2 regions of the Micromonospora sp. NPDC003944 genome follow, and region 1 is predicted to be linked to the other one. Evidence: riboswitches for the same ligand, from Rfam matches in the RefSeq annotation. Region 1 holds a riboswitch; the other holds the start of a gene.
What was found. A riboswitch is a leader RNA that binds a small molecule or an ion and turns the genes downstream of it on or off. The one in region 1 is predicted to bind thiamine pyrophosphate.

Region 1 (9,729 bases):
CATCTTCAGCGGCTGCGGCACGCCGATCGACTGGTGCGCCGAGAGCAGCGCCCCGATGGCCGGGCTGACCGAACCGGCAAGCATCAGCGCCCGGCAGTAGTGCAGGTTGCTCAGCCCGAGACCGCCGTACTTCCGGTCGATCTTCATGCCGAACGCGCCGAGGTCGGCGAGGCCCTGGAACACCGAGTCGGGTATGGACGCGTCCCGTTCGATGGCCGCGCCGTCCACCTCGGAGGTCAGGAAGGCCCGGAACCGGCCGAGGAACTCCTCCGCGCGGGCGACGTCGTCCGGGTCGGACCGGGGCCACGGGTCGATCAGGTCGAGCCGGAACCGGCCGAGGAACAGCTCCTTGCCGAAGCTGGGCCGGTCCCAGGTGGACTCGCGGGCGGCCTCGGCGACCTGTCGGGCCTCCTTCTCGGTGACCTGTCCGGCTTCTGCGGGCAGTGGCGCCGCGGCGTTGGCGGGGTGTTCCGAGTCGGGGCCGTCCGGTGCCGGTCGGCCGTTCTGCGTCGTGGTCACGGCTGCCCCCTCGAAGCTCGGTGCGGCTACCACAACGCTACCCCCGGTTGTTACCCAGGGGTAGCGGTGCGTGAAGATCGCGCGGTCAGCGGCCGATGGTCGTGTCCGGGTCGTCGTCATCGTCGTCGATGTCGTCCTCGCCCCAGTTGCGCCGGGCGAACGGCAGGATCATCCAGAACGCGAGGAACCACAGCCCGGTCAGGGCGCTGAGCAGGAAGGCGATCGGCCGGTCCAGCACGAAGTCGGTGATCAGCAGGACGGCGCTGACCATCGCGATCAGCATGAAGGCGAGACCACCGCTGGCCATCCGGTGGGCGAACCGCACCAGCTCCGGTTTGCGCCCCTGCCGGAACAGCGCCCGGTGGAACGCCACCGGCGAGATGATCATCGCGGTGGCGGCGGCCGCCGCGAGCAACGCCACGATGTAGACGTCGCGTTGGAACTCCGTGGTCTCGGTGAACCCGTTACTGAACGGCAGGGTGAGCAGGAAGGCGAAGAGGATCTGCACACCGGTCTGCGCGACCCGCAACTCCTGCAACAGGTCGGCGAAGTTGCGTTGCCAACGCTGCTTCTCGGTCTCCTTGGACACGCGCTACCTCCGGTGAGACGCTACTGCCGGCGGTCCCGCCCGCCGGCAGCAACGCCAATGCCCCACCCGGCCTAGCGCGAAACGGGTTCACGACATCTGCCGTTCATCCCGGTGACGCACGTCGGTCACCCCGTCGGCGCGTCAGGCCCCGCGTCGGATCCGGCCCGCGTACCGCGCTTCCAGCTCGTTGTTGTGCGCGTCGCCGTCCGGGATGTTCGCCGACAGGTAGACCGGGGGCCGCTCTCCCGCCGCCAACAGGCGCGCCACCACCTCCACGGTCACCTGCTGGGCCAGCAGCGCGGCGGTGATCGAGGAGACGGCGCCGACCGCGCCGCCGCCGGGCAGGGGCAGCGTCGCGTCCCCGTACGGCGCGCCGTTGTCGAGCACCACGTCGGCGAGGTCGCTCAACTTGCGCCCGGACGGGTGTCGGGAGGTCATCCGGCCGGAGTGCTGCGCCGAGGTGATCGCCACCAGCCCGTGACCGTGCTCCTTCACGAGCGTCGCGAACTCCACCATCGCGCCGTTGACCCCGGAGTTCGAGGCGAGCACGAAGACGTCGGTGGGACGCACCGGGGCCAACTCGAAGAGGCGGCGGGCGACGGCCGGGTCCCGTTCCAGCAGCGGGCCGAGCCGTTCGGCCGGTTCGCCGCCGAGCAGCACCAGATCGCGCAGCGCGATCCGGTTGGTCGGCACCAGCCCGCCCGCCCGCCCGGCGATCTCCATGGCCAGGGCCTCCGAGTGCCCGGTGCCGAACGCGTGCACCACACCGTCGGCTCGGACGGCGTCGGCGATCAGGTCGGCGGCCCGCCCCACCGCCTCCCGCTGGCTGGCGGCCACCCTGCCGATGGTCTCGGTCACCACGGCCAGGTAGTCCTCGGCACTCACCGTCATACGTCCTCCGTCGATCGAAGTGCGGGCCAGCCGGCCCGTTGGCGTCCGCCGTCCGCTCAGGCCGTCCCGCCGACCCGGGCCAGGACCGCCTCGGCGAGCGGGGCCGGCGCCGCGTCCGGAATCCAGTGACTCACCCCGGGCAGCTGCACGAAGCGGTAGTCCCCGGTGACGTTCGCCGCGCACGCCTCGGCGGCGGTCCGGCCGATGGCGACGTCCCGGTCACTCCAGACGTACGTGGTGGGCACCGCGACCGGACCGACGTCGGCCAGGTCCCGGCGGGACATGGCCCGATACCAGTTCAGCGCGGCCGTGAGCGCCCCCGGCTCGCGCATCGGGTCGGCGTACCTGTTCACCCGGGACGGGTCGCCGACTCCGCCGAGCAGCTTGCGCAGTGCGGTGGCGTGCCACGCCAACAGCACCTTCTCCGCCTTGTCCGGCTTGCGGAACAGCGCGATGTACGACGAGCGCGCCTTCTGTTGGCCGTCGGTGGCCAGGGCGTGCGCCATGGCCGCCGGATGCGGCACGGACACCGCGGTAAGCGTGCGGACCCGCTCGGGGTGCCGGGCGGCGACCGCCCAGGCCACGATCGCGCCCCAGTCGTGACCGACAAGGTGCGCGGCGTCCAGACCGAGCGCGTCGAGCACCGCCACCACGTCGGTGACGAGTTCGGGGATCCGGTAGTCGGCCACCGCCGTGGGCCGGGCGCCCGGCGAGTAGCCGCGCTGGTCCAGCGCGTACGTGCGCAGCCCGCCGGCGTGCAGCGTCGGCACCACGTCGTCCCACTCGCCGCTGTGCTGCGGAAAACCGTGCAGCAGCAGGACGGGTACGCCGCCCGGTGGACCGTCGACGGTCACCTCGAACGTGAAGCCTCGCGCGTCAACCCGCATGATCGGAAGCGTACCCAGACCGGCTGCCGCGGTCGCTCCCGCAGGTCAGGCGGGTGCCTGCTGTCCCCGTACCCCCGGGCGGTGTTAGCGTCAGCGAGACAACTTCATATCCGACAGGGGAGCGCACAGCGCTGAGAGTGCGGGCACGCCCGCAGACCCTCGAACCTGATCTGGGTAATGCCAGCGCAGGGAGTTCGGTCGACCTCCAGCCGCGCCGCAGTCCGGTGCCACCGGGCGCGGCGTGCGTCTTCTCCTGGTTCTCTTCCTAGAACTGGGAGCACACCATGGACAACACCACCACCAACCGTTGGCGCACCATCGACATCGTGGTCGCCTCGGTGATCGCTGTCGCCTTCGGCGTCATCTTCTGGGCCTGGGGCCTGGTCTGGAGCGCCACCGAGGGTGCGTTCGCCTTCTTCCCGCCGGCGCAGACCCTGCTCTACGGTGTCTGGCTGATGCCGGCGGTGATCGGTGGGCTGGTTATCCGCAAGCCCGGGGCCGCGCTCTACTGCGAGACCGTGGCCGCCGTCCTGTCCGCGCTGCTGGGCAGCCAGTGGGCCGGCACGGTGATCCCGCAGGGCATCGTGCAGGGCATCGGCGCCGAGCTGGCCTTCGCCGCCTTCCGGTACCGGTCGTTCCGGCTGCCGACCGCCGTGTTCGCCGGTGCGCTGACCGGCCTCAGCGCCGCGCTGTTCGACTTCTTCGTCTGGAACGTCGACTACGCGCTTGGCGACTACCGCATCCCGTACGCGCTGCTCACCATCGTCAGCGCCACCGTCATCGCCGGAGCGGGCGGCTGGCTGCTCACCCGGGCGCTGGCCAACACCGGCGTCCTGGACCGCTTCCCGGTGGGCCGCAACCGAACCCTGATCTGACCCCGGTCCGACTTCGTTGATCAAGAGGTTTGCGTCAACCAGAGGCGGAATCCTGACGCAAACCTCTTGATCGACAGCGAGAAACCAAGCGGGAGGGGGTTCGGTGGGCGCGGTTGTTCTGCGGGGGTTCGGGTGGCGGCACGCCGGGCGGCGGGCCTGGGCGGTGCGCGGCGTCGACCTGCGGGTGGAGGCCGGGGAGCGGGTGCTGCTGCTCGGGCCGTCCGGGGCCGGCAAGAGCACCCTGCTCAGCGCGCTGGCCGGGCTGCTCCCCGACGACTCCGGCGAGCAGGAGGGCACCGTCGAGATCGACGGGCTCGACCCGCGTAAGGGGCGGGAGCGGGTCGGCATCGTCTTCCAGGACCCGGAGACCCAGCTGGTGATGGCGCGCTGCGGCGACGACGTCGCGTTCGGGCTGGAGAACCGGGGAGTGCCGGCCGACGAGATCTGGCCCCGGGTGGACGAGGCACTGCACCGGGTCGGCTTCCCGTACTCCCGTGACCGCAACACCGCGGCGCTCTCCGGTGGTGAACAGCAACGCCTCGCCCTTGCCGGCGCGTTGGCCCTGCGCCCCGCGCTGCTGCTGCTCGACGAGCCGACCGCCAACCTCGACCCGGCCGGGGCCGACCTGATCCGACGCGCGGTGGCCGGCGCGCTGGACGCCGACACCACGCTGATCCTGGTGGAGCACCGGGTCGCCGAGGCGCTGCCGCTTGTCGACCGGGTGGTCGTCCTGGAACCGGGCGGGGGCGTCCGCGCGGACGGCACGCCCGAGGCCGTCTTCGCCGACCACGGTGCCGCGCTGGCCGCCGAGGGGGTCTGGGTGCCCGGTCACCCCATCGCGCCCCGGGCCGCCACCGCCGGCCCCGGGGAGCTGTTGCTCACCGCCGACCGGCTCGGCCTCCCACCCCGGCTGGGCCACACCGACCTGACCGTACGCGCCGGCGAGGCGCTCGCCGTGCGCGGACCGAACGGCGCCGGCAAGTCCACCCTGGCGTTGCTGCTCGGCGGTCTGCTCCGACCGGGCGCCGGGCGGGTCACCGCCTCCGCCGAGTTGGCCGGCGCGGACCACCGCGCTCCCCCGCACCGCTGGCGCGCCCCCGCGCTGGCCCGCCGGATCGGGTCGGTCTTCCAGGACCCGGAGCACCAGTTCGTCACGAGCACGGTCTTCGACGAGCTGGCGCTCGGCCCACGCCGGACCGGCCAACCCGAGGCTGCCGTCAAGGAGACCGTGGCCGGGCTACTGGAACGGCTGCGGCTGGCCCGGCTCGCCGCTGCCAACCCGTACACCCTCTCGGGTGGCGAGGCGCGGCGGCTGAGCGTGGCGACGGCCCTGGCCACCGCGCCACGCCTGTTGATCTGCGACGAACCCACCTTCGGCCAGGACCGGCGGACCTGGCGGGAGCTTGTCGACCTCTTCGCCGACCTGCGCGACGACGGCCACGGCGTCGTCACGGTCACCCACGACGCGGACTTCGTCGCCGCGCTCGCCGACCGCACCGTCACCCTGCGACGCGCCCCGGACGACCAGCGATGATCAGCATCGAGCCGGTCGCCGCGCCGGACGCGCCGTTGGCACGTCGCAACCCGGTGGCGAAGGTCGCCGCCGCACTTGTCTTCTCGTTCACCCTCCTGGCGACCCTCGACCCGGTGGCCCCCGCGATCGCCATCGCCCTCGAACTGGCAGTCCTGCCGCTGTTCGGCATCCGCTACCGGGTGCTGGCCCGGCGGGCCCTGCCGCTGCTGCTCAGCGCCGCCGGCATCCTGGTCACTCTGGTGCTGTTCGCCGCCGACCGATCCGGTCGGGTCCTGCTCGACGTCGGGCCGGTGCTGGTGACCACCGGCGTGCTGCTCACCGCGCTCGGCCTGGTGCTGCGGGTGTTCGCGGTGGCGCTGCCCGGCGTGATCGTCTTCGCAACCACCGACCCGACCGACCTGGCCGACTCGTTGATCCAGAACGCCAAGGCGCCGGCCCGCTTCGCGATCGGGGCGCTCGCGGCGTTCCGACTGGTGCCGCTGCTCGGTCAGGAGTGGCAGATGATCAGCATGGCGCGGCGCGCGCGGGGTGTGGACGCGGGACGCAACCCGGTGGCGAAGCTGCGGCTGTTCACCTCCACCGCGTTCGCGCTGCTGGTCGGGGCGATCCGTCGAGGCACGCGGCTGGCGGTGGCCATGGACGCGCGTGGCTTCGACGCCGGCACACCCCGGACCGTCGCCCGCCGCCAACACTTCACAAGCGCCGACGCGCTCCTCATCACCGGCGCGGCAGTCCTGGCCGGAGCGGCCCTGACCACGAGCATCCTCCTCGGCACCTTCCGCCCCCTGATCAGCTGACCCGAAGCCCCGGCCCCGCGCCGCCCGGTGGCGAGATCCGCACAACATCAGGGATCTAGTGGTCTCGGTGGCGTCGGAGGCCACTACATCCCTGATGTTGCTGTCACCACCCAGCCCGGCCCCCCTGCCCCGCACCGGCCCCGCCCCATCGCCGTCGATCTTGCAGTTTCTGTCGTTCATTCATCCCGGTTTGTCGGTGCTGCGGGGGACAGAAAGTGCAAGATCGACGGAACGAGGGGCGAGGGCCGGGGTGGCTCTCTAGCTGCGGCGGAAGGCGTAGCGGCGGGCCTGACCGGCCTGCTGGGAACGGCCGCCGGCGGAGCCTTTGCCGCCGCCCTGCGGCGGGCCGGCAGTTGGTGCCGTCGGTCGTCCGGTGGGCTTCGGCAGCTCTCCCACCGTCGGCGCGTCGACCGCTGCCGGCACGTCGACAGGTGGCGCCACCTCGTCCGGGACAGCCGCCGGCAGCGTCGGCACCTCCGGCCCGGCCAGAGCCGCCGGTCCCGCCAGCACGGCCGGCAGCGCCGGATCGACCAGCGCCGCCGGCAGCGCCGGATCGGCCACGGCCGCCGGTCCCGCAAGTGCTGCCGGCAGGGCCGGATCGACCGGGAGGTCGAGGGCGGGGAGGACAGCCGCCGGGTCGACGACGCGGGGCGTCGCTCTCGGGGTACGGGTCTTCTTCGGGTTACGCCTGGCAGGCATCCGGGGCTCCTTCGGTGCCGACCGACTGGCCGGTCCCGCGCGTCGGCGGTCGGTCGGATCGGCTGGTGACCGCCGCGATGCGACGGCCGAACAGGGAAGGGACTGCTCGCCGGGGTCGGACACAGCCAGCGCCGCCAAACGGCGGAGGGGACCTGCGGGACGCCCGCGAGCGCACGGACCGCGGCGCGGGGGCGGCGGGCCGGCTCGGAAGGTGGGGCGTCAGTAACGCATGGCCGTACCCTAACCGCCGCCAGAGCGGACGCGCACCCGATTTACTGGCACGATCGGCACATGCTGATCGCGTTCTCGATCACCCCGCTCGGCGGGGACGACTCGGTGGGTGACCTCGTCGCCGAGGCGGTACGGGTGGTTCGGGCATCGGGCCTGCCCAACCGGACCGATGCCATGTTCACCACCATCGAGGGCGAGTGGGACGAGGTGATGGCGGTGGTGAAGCAGGCGGTCGACGTGGTCGCCGCGCAGGCGCCCCGGGTGAGTGTGGTGCTCAAGGCCGACGTCCGTCCCGGGGTCACCGACGCGCTCACCGGGAAGATCGCCCGAATCGAAGCCCGTCTCGCCGAAGGCTGACGTACGCGGCAGGCAATGACGACAGGTTTCCCTGCGCGGAGCTCACCGACCCCTGCCGGAAGCCCGAGCCGCCATCGGCAACGCGGGCACTACGTGCAGTAACGGGACGTCGGTCACTGGTCCGTATCGGCTCACATCACGGTAAGTTTCCAAACGCTGATAGTGGTGTGACGAGAGGTGGCGGCACGAATGGCTGATCAGGCGAGGGCACAGATCGGTGTGACCGGGCTGGCGGTGATGGGCCGCAACGTGGCCCGCAACCTGGCTCGCAACGGCTTCACGGTGGCAGTGCACAACCGCTCGCCGGAGCGCACCCGCAGCCTGGTCGCCGAGCACGGCGACGAGGGCACGTTCGTGCCGGGCGAGACGATGGCCGACTTCGTGGCGTCCCTGGAGCGACCCCGCGCGGTCATCGTCATGGTCAAGGCCGGCGCGCCCACCGACGCGGTGATCGACGAGCTGGTGCCCCTGCTGGACGAGGGCGACATCATCGTCGACTGCGGCAACGCCCACTTCGCCGACACCCGCCGTCGCGAGGAGGCACTGCGGGCGCAGGGCCTGCACTTCAGCGGCACCGGCGTCTCCGGTGGCGAGGAGGGCGCGCTGCGCGGGCCGAGCATCATGCCGGGCGGCTCCGCCGAGTCGTACGCGAAGCTCGGGCCGATGTTCGAGAAGATCGCCGCCCAGGTGGACGGCGTGCCGTGTTGCACGCACGTCGGGCCGGACGGCGCCGGGCACTTCGTCAAGATGGTGCACAACGGCATCGAGTACGCCGACATGCAGCTCATCGCCGAGGCGTACGACCTGCTCCGGGCCGGCCTGGACGCGACGCCGGCCGAGATCGCGGAGATCTTCCGCGAGTGGAACAGCGGCGAGCTGGAGTCGTTCCTCATCGAGATCACCGCCGACGTGCTCGCGCACACCGATGCGGCGACCGGCCGGTCCTTCGTGGACGTCGTGCAGGACCGGGCCGAGCAGAAGGGCACCGGCCGGTGGACCGTGCAGAGCGCTCTGGACCTGGGCATTCCGATCACCGGAATCGCCGAGGCGACCTTCGCCCGCTCGCTCTCCGGGCATGTCGACCAGCGCGAGGCGGCCCGCCGGGCGTTCCCCGACGCGGGTGAGAAGTGGCAGGTCAGCGACCGGGAAACCTTCGTCGAGGACGTCCGCCGGGCGCTGCTCGCCTCCAAGATCGTCGCGTACGCGCAGGGCTTCGACCACATCCGCGCGGGCAGCCAGGAATACAACTGGGACATCGACCTCGGCGGCACCGCGACCATCTGGCGGGGCGGCTGCATCATCCGGGCCCGCTTCCTCAACCGGATCCGCGAGGCGTACGACGAGCAGCCCGACCTCCCGACGCTGCTGGTGGCACCGTACTTCGCCGAGGCGGTCAGCGCCGGCGTGCCGAGCTGGCGGCGGGTGGTGGCCGACGCGACCCGGGCCGGCGTGCCGACGCCCGCGTTCTCGTCGTCGCTTGCGTACTTCGACGCGTTGCGCGCGGAGCGGCTGCCCGCCGCGCTGATCCAGGGTCTGCGGGACAACTTCGGCGCGCACACCTACCAGCGGGTGGACCGCGAGGGCTCGTTCCACACCACCTGGGCCGCCGACCGCGCCGAGTCCCCGGCGTAGTCCGCGCCAACCCCGCACCACCACCTGATCGTGCTCGATCCATGATGTAGTGGCCTTCCCAGGTGGGAGGCCACTACATCCATGTTCGCGCACGATCAGGTGAGCCCGACGGGTGCTCCCGAGGCGGGCAGCGGTCAGGCGACCGTGGCGTGCATCTCCCAGACCAGGATCTCGGCCGGTTCGTCGGCGGTGACCCGGCGGCCACCGGTCATGGTGAGCCGGGCGGCGTCGCCACTGCCGAGCGGGCCGCTGCCCTCCAGGGTGACCGTGCCGTCGGGCACGTAGAGGTGCACGTAGGGGGCGTCGGGAATGGTGACCTCGGCGCCGGGGGTGAGACGGGCGGCGTGCAGGGTCGCGTACCTGTTGCGGATCCGGATCGCGGAGGCGCCGTCGTAGCGGTCCATCCCGGAGGCGATCGGCATCAAGCCGCCGCGCAGCAGCTCGTCCTCGATCTCCAGCTGCTCGTAGCCGGGATCGACGCCCTGCTCGTCGGGGAGCACCCACATCTGCACGAAGTGCACCGGGTCGCTGTGCGGCTCCTGGTTGTCGAGCCGCCAGGCGTCGTTCTTCTCCGAGTGCAGGATGCCGGTGCCGGCGCTCATCCGCTGGGCCAGACCCGGGTAGATCACCCCTGAGTGCCCGGTGGAGTCCTGGTGCACCAGGGAGCCGCGCAACACCCAGGTCACGATCTCCATGTCCTGGTGCGGGTGGGTCTCGA
Region 2 (9,729 bases), on a different contig from region 1:
CACCGGCCGCACGGGCAGGCCGGTGAGCGCAGCGGTCTCGCAGCCAGCGGCGACCACGGTGACCTTGGCGTCCACATCGGACAGGTGTCGGACCGGCCGTGGCACGAGCACCGCGCCGGCCCGCTGCGCGGCCGTGCGCAGCGCCGGCACCAGCAGACGGGGGTCGACCTGGTGGTCGGTGGGCGCGAGCGCGCCACCGCGCACCCGTGGGGCGAGCGCCGGCTCGCGGTCGCGCAGCTCGCTGGGGCGCAGCGGCGTCACGGGCAGGCCCAGACCCTGCTGGTACGCCCAGAGCCGGCGCGCCTCGGCCAGGTCGTCGCCGGTGAGGCCGACCATCAGGGTGCCCTCGGTCCGGTAGCCGATCTCGACGCCGGTCGTAGCGGTGAGCTCGGCGGCGAACGCCGGCCAGCGGGCGGCGGACGCCAGCAGCAACCCGGTCAGCTGCCGCTCGCCGAAGTACGCCTCGGCGACCGGGGAGAGCATGCCGGCGGCGACCGCCGACGCCCCCGAGCCGGGTGCCGGGTCGTGCAGCTCCACCCGCAGCCCTCGGGTCGCGCAACGCCAGGCGATCGCCAGCCCGATGGGCCCCGCCCCCACCACTGCCACGTCCGGCCGGGCCCGGTCGCTCGACGGCGGTGACGGGGACCGGCCGGTCAGCACGTCAAAGCCTCGATCAGCTCCGCGGTCGCCCGTGCCGGGTCGGCGGCGGCACCGACGGCACCGACCACCGCCACCCCGTACGCCCCGGCGGCCCGCAGCGCCGGCACCCGGGCGGCGGTCACCCCGCCGATCGCGATGACCGGGACGTCGACGGCCTCGACGACGGCGCGCACCCCGGCGGGCCCGATGGGATCTGGCAGCCCGGTCTTGGTGCTGGTGCTGTGGCACGGCCCGACGCCGAGGTAGCTGGCTCCCGCCGCGACGGCCTCGCGTGCCGGGCCCGGCGCGCGGGCGGTGGCCCCCAGCACGCCGGTGGGGCCGAGCACCCGGCGGGCAGCGGCCACCGGCAGGTCGTCGGCACCGACGTGGCCACCGGCGGCGCCCACCGCCAGCGCCACGTGCAACCGGTCGTTGACCAGGCAGGTCGCCTCGTACGACACGCAGAGCGCCAGCACCCGCCGGGCCAGGTCGTACGCCTCGCGGTCGGTGGCCGAGTCCTCGACCCGCACCTGCACCACGAGGTCGGCGCGGGCCACGCTGAGGGCGGCCTGAACCACGGCGAGTGGGTCACGACCGGGTCGGGTGTCGGTGATGAGATGCAATCGCCCCAGGGACGGCACGGCAACGCTCCTCCCTGCGCCGGCATTACCCGGATCAGGTTCGACGGTCGGGGGCTGTCAGCCCCCCTCTCAGCCCGGTACACCGGGCTCCCGTGGGTTACTTGCGTGTCACCGTACGACAGATCCGCCGGCCTGCCAAGGCGCGGTCGGCGACGGCCGGCGGGGTGGGCCGGCGGGAGAACGAGCAAGATCCATGGGGCACTTCATACGGTCCTGTTCGGAATGTCGCCCCCCGTTGCAGAACCGTTACCCGTCCGCATCTTGCCCGACATCGAGCCAGCCGAATTAATTTGTTCAGCGATTCGACAAAATGTCGGTGGGGGCACCTTGGCACGGTGTGACCACCGGCTCCATCAGGGACGGCCTTCGGCGAGCCGACTCCCGCGAGCTCTGTCACTACGACACAGGAGGCGGCGTGTCCCGTTCTCGTCGTGCCCGCGTACCCATCACCGCAACCCTGATCTCCCTGGCCATGGCCTCGACCACCCTGTTCGGCGCGCCTGCCCAGGCGGCCGCCCAGGTTCCCCCACGGGATGCGCAAGCCGCAGCCCCGGTCAGCCAGGTGGTGCCGAAGGCGCCAAAGGCCGCGGCCGATCCCTTCTCCGTCCTGATCTTCTCCAAGACCGCCGGCTTCCGGCACGACTCCATCCCCACCGGCATCGCCGCCATCCAGCAGCTCGGCGCTGCCAACGGATTCACGGTGGACAACTCCGAGGACGGCGCAGCATTCACCGACGCCAACCTGGCCAAGTACAAGGCCGTGATCTGGCTCTCCACCACGGGTGACGTGCTCAACGCCGACCAGCAGGCGGCGTTCGAGCGCTACGTGAAGGCGGGCGGCGGCTACGTCGGCATCCACGCCGCGTCGGACACCGAGTACAGCTGGGCCTGGTACGGCGACCTGGTCGGCGCGTACTTCGCCAACCACCCGCAGAACCAGACGGCCACGGTCAAGGTGGAAGACCACGCGCACCCGTCCACGGCCGGTCTGCCGGACCGCTGGTCCCGGTTCGACGAGTGGTACAACTACCAGTCCAACCCCCGGCCGGACGTACACGTGCTGGCCAGCCTGGACGAGAAGAGCTACACCCCCGGTGCCGGCGCGATGGGTGCGGACCACCCGGTCGCCTGGTGTCAGGACTACGACGGTGGCCGGTCCTGGTACACGGGCCTGGGGCACACCCGGGAGTCGTACGCCGAGCCCGAGTTCCTCTCCCACCTGCTCGGCGGGATCCGGACCGCGGCCGGCGTCGAGAACGCCGACTGCGGCGCCTCGAAGACGTCGAACTTCGAGAAGGTCACGCTGGACAGCAACACCAGCAACCCGATGGAGCTGGACATCGCCCCCGACGGGCGGGTCTTCTACATCGAGCGCGACGGTCGCGTGCAGATCGTGAAGCCGGACACCGGCAGCACCGTCACCGCCGTCGACCTGGACGTCTTCACCGGCAACGAGGACGGTCTGATCGGCATCCGGCTCGACCCGGACTTCGCCACCAACAACTGGGTGTACCTGTACTACGCCCCGAACGACGGGGTCACCCGCAACCTGCTGTCCCGCTTCACGGTCACCGGCGACACCATCAGCCTGGCCAGCGAGAAGCAGGTGCTGCGGGTCGACACCCAACGCAACACCTGTTGCCACGCCGGCGGCAGCATGACCTTCGACGGCGACGGCAACCTGTACCTGGCCACCGGTGACAACACCAACCCGTTCGAGTCGAACTCGTACACCCCGATCGACGAGCGGGCGGGCCGCCAGGACTACGACGCGCAGCGCACCTCCGCGAACACCAACGACCTGCGCGGCAAGGTGATCCGGATCCACCCGGAGGACGACGGCACGTACACCGTTCCGGCCGGCAACCTCTTCCCGGCGGGCACCGAGAAGACCCGTCCCGAGATCTACGCGATGGGCTTCCGCAACCCGTTCCGGATCGGCACCGACCCGAAGACCAACACGCTGTACGTCGGCGACTACGGGCCGGACGCCAACACCGACAACCCGAACCGGGGCCCCCGCGGTCTGGTCGAGTGGAACATCGTCACCCCGGGCAACTACGGCTGGCCGTACTGCACGGGCACGAACGAGGCGTACAACGACTACACGTTCCCGTCCGGCCCGAGCGGCGCGAAGTTCGACTGCGCCGCACCGGTGAACAACTCGCCGAACAACACCGGCCTGACCAACCTCCCGCCGGTGGTCCCGGCGACCGTCGACTACGGGTACGCCGGTGACGCGCGCTACCCGGAGATCGGCGGCGGCGGCGCCCCGATGGGTGGCCCGGTCTACCGCTACGACGCCGACCTCAACTCCAACCGGAAGTGGCCGGCGTACTACGACGGTAAGGCGCTGCTCGGCGAGTGGAACCAGAACAAGATGTACACCATGCAGGTGACCCCCGACGGCAAGTCGTTGGTGGACATCAACCAACTGCTCACCGGCATGAGCATGATCCGGCCGATGGACTTCGAGTTCGGCCCGGACGGCGCGCTGTACCTGATCGAGTGGGGCAGCGGCTTCGGCGGCAACAACGACAACTCCGCGGTCTACCGGATCGACTACACCGCCGGTGACCGTGCGCCGATCGCGGCGGCGTCCGCCGACCCGACCTCGGGTCCGGCGCCGTTGACAGTCACCTTCTCCAGTGCCGGCTCCCGGGACCCGGACGGTGGCACGCTCAGCTACGCCTGGACGTTCGGCGACGGGCAGACCTCGACCGAGGCCAACCCGACGCACACGTACGCCACGGCGGGCAACTACACCGCCCAGCTCACCGTCACCAACCCCAAGGGCCGGACCGCGGTGGCGAACGTGCCGGTCACCGTGGGCAACACCGCGCCGACGGTCTCCATCGAGTTCCCGCCGGAGGGCGGCTTCTTCAACTGGGGCGATCAGGTCCGTTACTCGATCAAGGTGACCGACCCGGAGGACGGGCAGATCGACTGTGCCAAGGTGGGGCTGCAGGTGCTGCTCGGTCACGACGAGCACGCCCACCCGCTGGAGCAGCACACCGGCTGCACCGGCACCGTCCAGACGTCGCTCGCCTCCGGGCACGGCGCCGAGGCGAACGTCTTCGCGGTCTTCGAGGCCACCTACACCGACGAGGGTGGTGCCGGCGGTTCCGGTGCCCTGACCGGCCGGCAGATCGAGGTCCTGCAGCCCAAGCAGAAGCAGGCCGAGTACTTCACCGCCACCGGGCGCGCCCCGGTGAGCACCGGCGGGGGCGACCCCGGCGTGCAGCGGGAGACCGGCGCCGACACCGCCGGCGGTGGTCAGAACATCGGGTTCATCGAGGACGGTGACTGGTGGTCGGTCGCTCCGGCGAACCTGACCAACATCACCGAGATCCGGTTCCGGGCCGCCTCGGCCGCCGCTGGCGGTCGGATCGAGGTTCGCGCGGGTGCTGTCGACGGACCTGTGGTCGCCACGGCCACCGTGCCGGCGACCGGCGGGTGGCAGACGTACACGGACGTGAGCGCACCGGTCACCGGCGCCGCGAGCGGCTCGCTGTACTTCCTGGCCCGCGACCCGAACGGCGGAACTGGTTCGCTGTTCAACGTCAACTGGATGGACTTCGTCGGCCGCGGTGTCACCGAGAACGGGCCGCCGGTGGTCAGCGCCACGGCCACCCCGGCCACCGGCACCGCACCGGTCACCGTCGCCTTCGACGGCACGGCCACCGACGCCGAGGGCGACACCCCGCTGACGTACGCCTGGGACTTCGGTGACGGCGGCACGGCGACCACCCTGGACGCCAGCCACACCTACACCAGCGCGGGCACCTTCACGGCCACCCTCACGGTGACCGACAGCAAGGGCGCCAAGTCGTACGCCACCGTGCCGGTGCGGGTCGATGCCCCGGACACGTCCTGCTTCGGGGCGCGTTCGGACGACTTCAACGGCAACAGCCTCGACAAGGAGCGCTGGACCAGCGTCATCCGGGAGAACCAGCTCTACTCGCTCAGTGGCGGAGCGCTCCAGCTGCCCACCGCGGTGGGTGACCTCTACGGCGCTCGCAACGACGCCACGAACCTGGTGCTCCAGCCGGCGCCCACCGGCGCCTGGGAGATGACCACCAAGGTCACCCTCCCGGTGACGGCCAACTACCAGCAGGCAGGCCTGCTGGTGTACGGCGACGACGACAACTACGCCAAGGTGGATCTGCTGTACAACGGCAGCCGTCGGGTGGAGTTCATCCGGGAGACGGCCGGCACGCCTCGCAACGAGGCCGCCGACGCCACCAACGCACCGGCGGGTGACACCGTGTACCTGCGGGTCACCAGCGACGGGACGAACCTGACCGCGGCCGTCTCGGCCGACGGGCAGACCTTCACCCCGGTCGGCCGTTCGGCCGCGCTCGCCGGCATCACCAACCCGCGGATCGGGGTCTTCGCCCTCAACGGCGGCACCGAGGCGCCGGTCGTCAACGCGGCCTTCGACTCGTTCCAGGTGACGCCGGACGCCCCGGCCGGGCCGGTCGACCCGTCGGACGAGTTCAACGGCAGCACGCTTGACAAGTGCCGCTGGGACGCGATCCTGCGGGAGGACCCGAACGGTTACCGGGTCACCGGTGGCGCGCTGCGCATCGACGTGCCGAACGGTGACATCTACGGCACCGACAACACCGGGCCGAAGAACTTCATCCTCCAGACCGCGCCGTCGGGCGACTGGACCCTGGAGACGAAGGTCGACGGCAGTCTGCTGAACGAGCAGTACCAGCAGGCCGGTCTGCTCGTGCAGGCCGACGACGACAACTACCTGAAGCTCGACTTCATCGCGGACAACACGGCCGGCTCGGCGGTGACGCGGCGGATCGAGTTCCGCAGCGAGATCGCCGGGGCGGTACAGAACCCGCAGCCGGAGGTGACCGGGCTGACCACCGCCGTGTGGTTCCTGCGCTTGGCTCGCACCGGCGACACGTTCACCGCGTCGTACTCGGCCGACGGGACGACCTGGACCGCGTTGACGGCGCTGACCAACAGTGCGGTCGGGGCGACCCCGAAGGTCGGGCTGTTCACCCTCGGCGCCAACCAGACGGCGTCGAAGACGGCAGCGTTCGACTACTTCCGGTTGAGCACGAAGGTGGCCGACGAGACCGCGCCGGTGACCACGTCGGCGGTGTCCGGCACCCCCACCGAGGGGTGGCACACCGGGCCGGTGACGGTGACCCTCACCGCCGCCGACGAGGCCGGCGGTAGCGGGCTCGCCAGCACCGAGTACCAGCTGGACGGGGCCACCACCTGGACGGCCTACACCGCTCCGGTGGCCATCAGCGGCGACGGCGAGCACGAGCTTCGGTTCCGCTCGACGGACAAGGCCGGCAACGTGGAGGCGACGAAGACCGTCTCGGTCAAGATCGACGCCACCGCGCCGGTGACCACGGCGACGTTCGCTCCGGCGAACGACTCCGGCTGGCACAACGGGACCATCCCGGTGGTGCTGGCCGCGACCGACGCCGGTTCCGGCGTCAAGACGGTCGAGTGGTCGCTTGACGGTGGCGCTTGGACGCCGTACTCGACGCCGGTCGAGGTGACCGGTGACGGCCAGCACGAGCTGCTGTTCCGGTCGACGGACAAGGCGAGCAACGTCGAGACGCTCAAGTCGGCGGTCTTGAAGATCGACGGCACCAAGCCGACGCTGCTGGTGTCCGGGCTGGCCGACGGTCAGCTCTACGGCGACAGCCAGGACGTCCGGGTGTCGTGGCAGGCCGTCGACCCGACCTCGGGCATCGCGTCCGTGGTCGGCCAGTTGGACGGTCAGACGTACGCCAGCGGCACGCTGCAGGCCATGTGCGACCTGTCACTCGGCCTGCACGAGCTGACCGTCACCGCGACCGACAAGGCGGGCAACAAGACCACCTCGTCGGTCCGGTTCTTCGTCACCACCTCGTTCCGGGACATGCAGAGTCTGCTGGACCGGTTCAAGGCGACGGGGCGGCTCTCGACCAAGGCGCACAAGCAGTTGTCGAACAAGCTCGACGCTGTCCGTGCGTCCGAGGCGGCCGGTGACGACAAGGCGGCCGTCCGGCAGCTAACCGCGTTCCGGACGCTCGCCTCCGACACCGCGCTCGTGGGCGAGGCAGAGGTCCGGAACGTCCTGATCCGGGACGCCGACGCCATGATCGTTCGGCTCGGCGGCGCGGCCAGCAAGGCCGGGGTCAAGGCGAACGACGGTGACCCGGTCAAGGGCACCGGACGGCTCGGTGGCGATGCCACCCGGCTGGCACCCGGTCGCCAGCTCTGATCCGACGAGGCCCCCTCTCCGGCGCTGCGGCGTCGGGGAGGGGCCTCCCTCATCGGTAGTGAGGAGATGTCCGTGACGGGTATCCGCAAGGTGTTTGCCGCCGTGTTCGTCGGACTGGCCCTGTTCGCCGCCGCCCCGGCGGCGCAAGCCGCTTGGGCCGCCCCGGCGCCTGCCGACAAGCTCAAGATCACGGTGGCCGGCGACGGCGCCGAGGGCGTCACCATCCAGGCCACCCACCCCGATGGCCGCCGGCTGGAGCAGGTGGTCCGGTTGGTCCTCACCGCCACCGGCCCGGACGGGCAGCGGGTCGGCCCGGTGCAACTGGATCCACAGCCCGAAGGGCACGGCTTCTACAGCAGCGGCCCGGTTCTCTCCACCGGCACCTGGAAGGTGACGGTGAACTCCCCCGCCCCACTGGCGGGCAAGGCCACCGCGACGGTGCAGGCGAAGGCGGCACAGTCACCGCCGGCGCCCGCGCCGGTCGCGGTAACCACGCCGACGGACGACGCCGGCGGCGCCGCCTGGTGGCCGTTCGCGGCGGCCGGACTCGTGCTCGTCGCCGTCGCGATGGGGGTGGCCATGCTGTTCGGCCGCCGACGCACCACCTGACCGACCGGAGCACCACCTGACCGACCGGCGCACCGAGCAGTGACAACGACCGGGCCGGGCCGCTACGAGCGGCCCGGCCCGGTCTTGCTTCATCGGCCGTTGATCGACTCGGTATTCCGGAAGTCGGGGTGTCCCGCACGAGCGGTCACCCCGACTTCAAGAAACGCGAGTGGATCACGACCCCGCGCACGCCCACGACCCCGCGCACGCCCACGACCCCGCGCACGCCCACGACCCCGCGCACGCCCACGACCCCGCGCACGCCCACGACCCCGCGCACGCCCACGACCCGGCGCTCAGAGGATGGCGCGCAGTGCCGCCAGATCGTCGTCGCTGGGCTCCCAGGTGCCGGCGGCGGCGTTGGCGAGCACCTGCTCGGGCGTGGTGGCACCGGCGATCACCGAGGTCACCGCCGGCTGGGCGGCCAGCCCGCCGATCGCCACCTGGAGCATCGTCAGATCCCGCTCGGCGGCGTACGCCTCGATCGCCTCGAGGGTGTCCCAGTCGGCCGCGGCGAACCGCTCCGCGTACCGGCCACCGCCGGAGAGGCGGCTGCCGGCCGGAGGCTGCTCAGTGCGCCTGTACTTGCCGGTGAGCAGACCGTTGGCGAGCGGGAAGAACGGCAGCATGCCGAGGCCGAACCGCTCGCACGCCGGGATCACCTCGGCCTCCACCGCGCGCTCGACGAGGCTGTAGTGGTTCTGGGCGCTGATGAAGCGGGACCGGCCGTTGGACGAGGCGACCCAGTCCGCGTCGGCGATCTGCCAGCCGGCGAAGTTGGAGTTGCCCAGGTACCGCACCTTCCCGTCCCGGACCAGGTCGTCCAGGGCGGCGAGGGTCTCGTCGATCGGGGTGCCCGGGTCGGGCTCGTGCATCTGGTACAGGTCGATGTGGTCGGTGCCGAGCCGGCGCAGCGACGCCTCCACCGCGCGGGCGATGTACCGCCGGGCGCCACGCGCGCCGTAGTCCGGCCCGTTGAGGCCGTTCATGTCCATGCCGAACTTGGTGGCCACCACCACGTCGTCCCGGCGGCCCTTGAGCGCCTGCCCGAGCAACTCCTCGGAGCTGCCCTGCGGCTCGCCGTAGATGTCGGCGGTGTCGAAGAGGTTGATCCCGGCGTCCAGGGCCGCGTCCACCACCGCTCGGGTGCCGTCGAGGTCCAACTTGCGGCCGAAGTTGTTGCAGCCGATGCCGACCACGGACACCACGAGCCCGGAGTCGCCCAGCCGGCGATAGGTCATCTCAGTCACGAGATCCACCCTATGCCGGCCGGACGTGCCCCACCTCGGCGGCGGCTCGACCGAGCGCACCTCGGTGCAGAGCTCACGGGCAGCGCCGCGGCAAGCTCGGCAGGGCCTCGGCCGACGGCCCGGCCCTCCAGGGGCCGCCGGGCGATCAACGCCCAGCGACCCCTGGAGACGCGCGGAGCTGGGGATCAGCAGGAACGGCTGTTGTAGGTGGCCCAGTAGGGGCCGCCGCCCTGAGGCGGGTAGAACCTGTAGTTCCCGTCGGGCGACCGCTGCAGGACGAACTGGTGCGCGCTGTACGGGCTGCGGGAACCCCTTGCCCCGTGGTACACCACGTACCGCCACC

Region 2: another riboswitch for thiamine pyrophosphate. It lies ahead of thiE (thiamine phosphate synthase); the one in region 1 lies ahead of ACWER9_RS29420 (ECF transporter S component).

What each region holds. Positions count from the first base shown of each region.
Region 1 is NZ_JBSGIV010000092.1:10,188-19,916, forward strand. Features, by position in the region: gene ACWER9_RS29400 (acyl-CoA dehydrogenase family protein) at 1-519, opposite strand, end outside; gene ACWER9_RS29405 (DUF6328 family protein) at 605-1,108, opposite strand; gene ACWER9_RS29410 (sugar isomerase domain-containing protein) at 1,250-1,999, opposite strand; gene ACWER9_RS29415 (alpha/beta fold hydrolase) at 2,056-2,886, opposite strand; TPP riboswitch at 2,992-3,096, shown strand; gene ACWER9_RS29420 (ECF transporter S component) at 3,171-3,761, shown strand; gene ACWER9_RS29425 (ABC transporter ATP-binding protein) at 3,865-5,295, shown strand; gene ACWER9_RS29430 (energy-coupling factor transporter transmembrane component T family protein) at 5,292-6,092, shown strand; gene ACWER9_RS29435 (hypothetical protein) at 6,351-6,791, opposite strand; gene ACWER9_RS29440 (thiamine-binding protein) at 7,083-7,379, shown strand; gene gndA (NADP-dependent phosphogluconate dehydrogenase) at 7,569-9,011, shown strand; gene ACWER9_RS29450 (pirin family protein) at 9,146-9,729, opposite strand, start outside.
Region 2 is NZ_JBSGIV010000053.1:36,495-46,223, reverse strand. Features, by position in the region: gene thiO (glycine oxidase ThiO) at 1-657, opposite strand, end outside; gene thiE (thiamine phosphate synthase) at 654-1,280, opposite strand; TPP riboswitch at 1,275-1,384, opposite strand; gene ACWER9_RS23720 (ThuA domain-containing protein) at 1,696-7,527, shown strand; gene ACWER9_RS23715 (hypothetical protein) at 7,600-8,136, shown strand; gene ACWER9_RS23710 (aldo/keto reductase) at 8,433-9,395, opposite strand; gene ACWER9_RS23705 (peptidoglycan-binding domain-containing protein) at 9,572-9,729, opposite strand, start outside.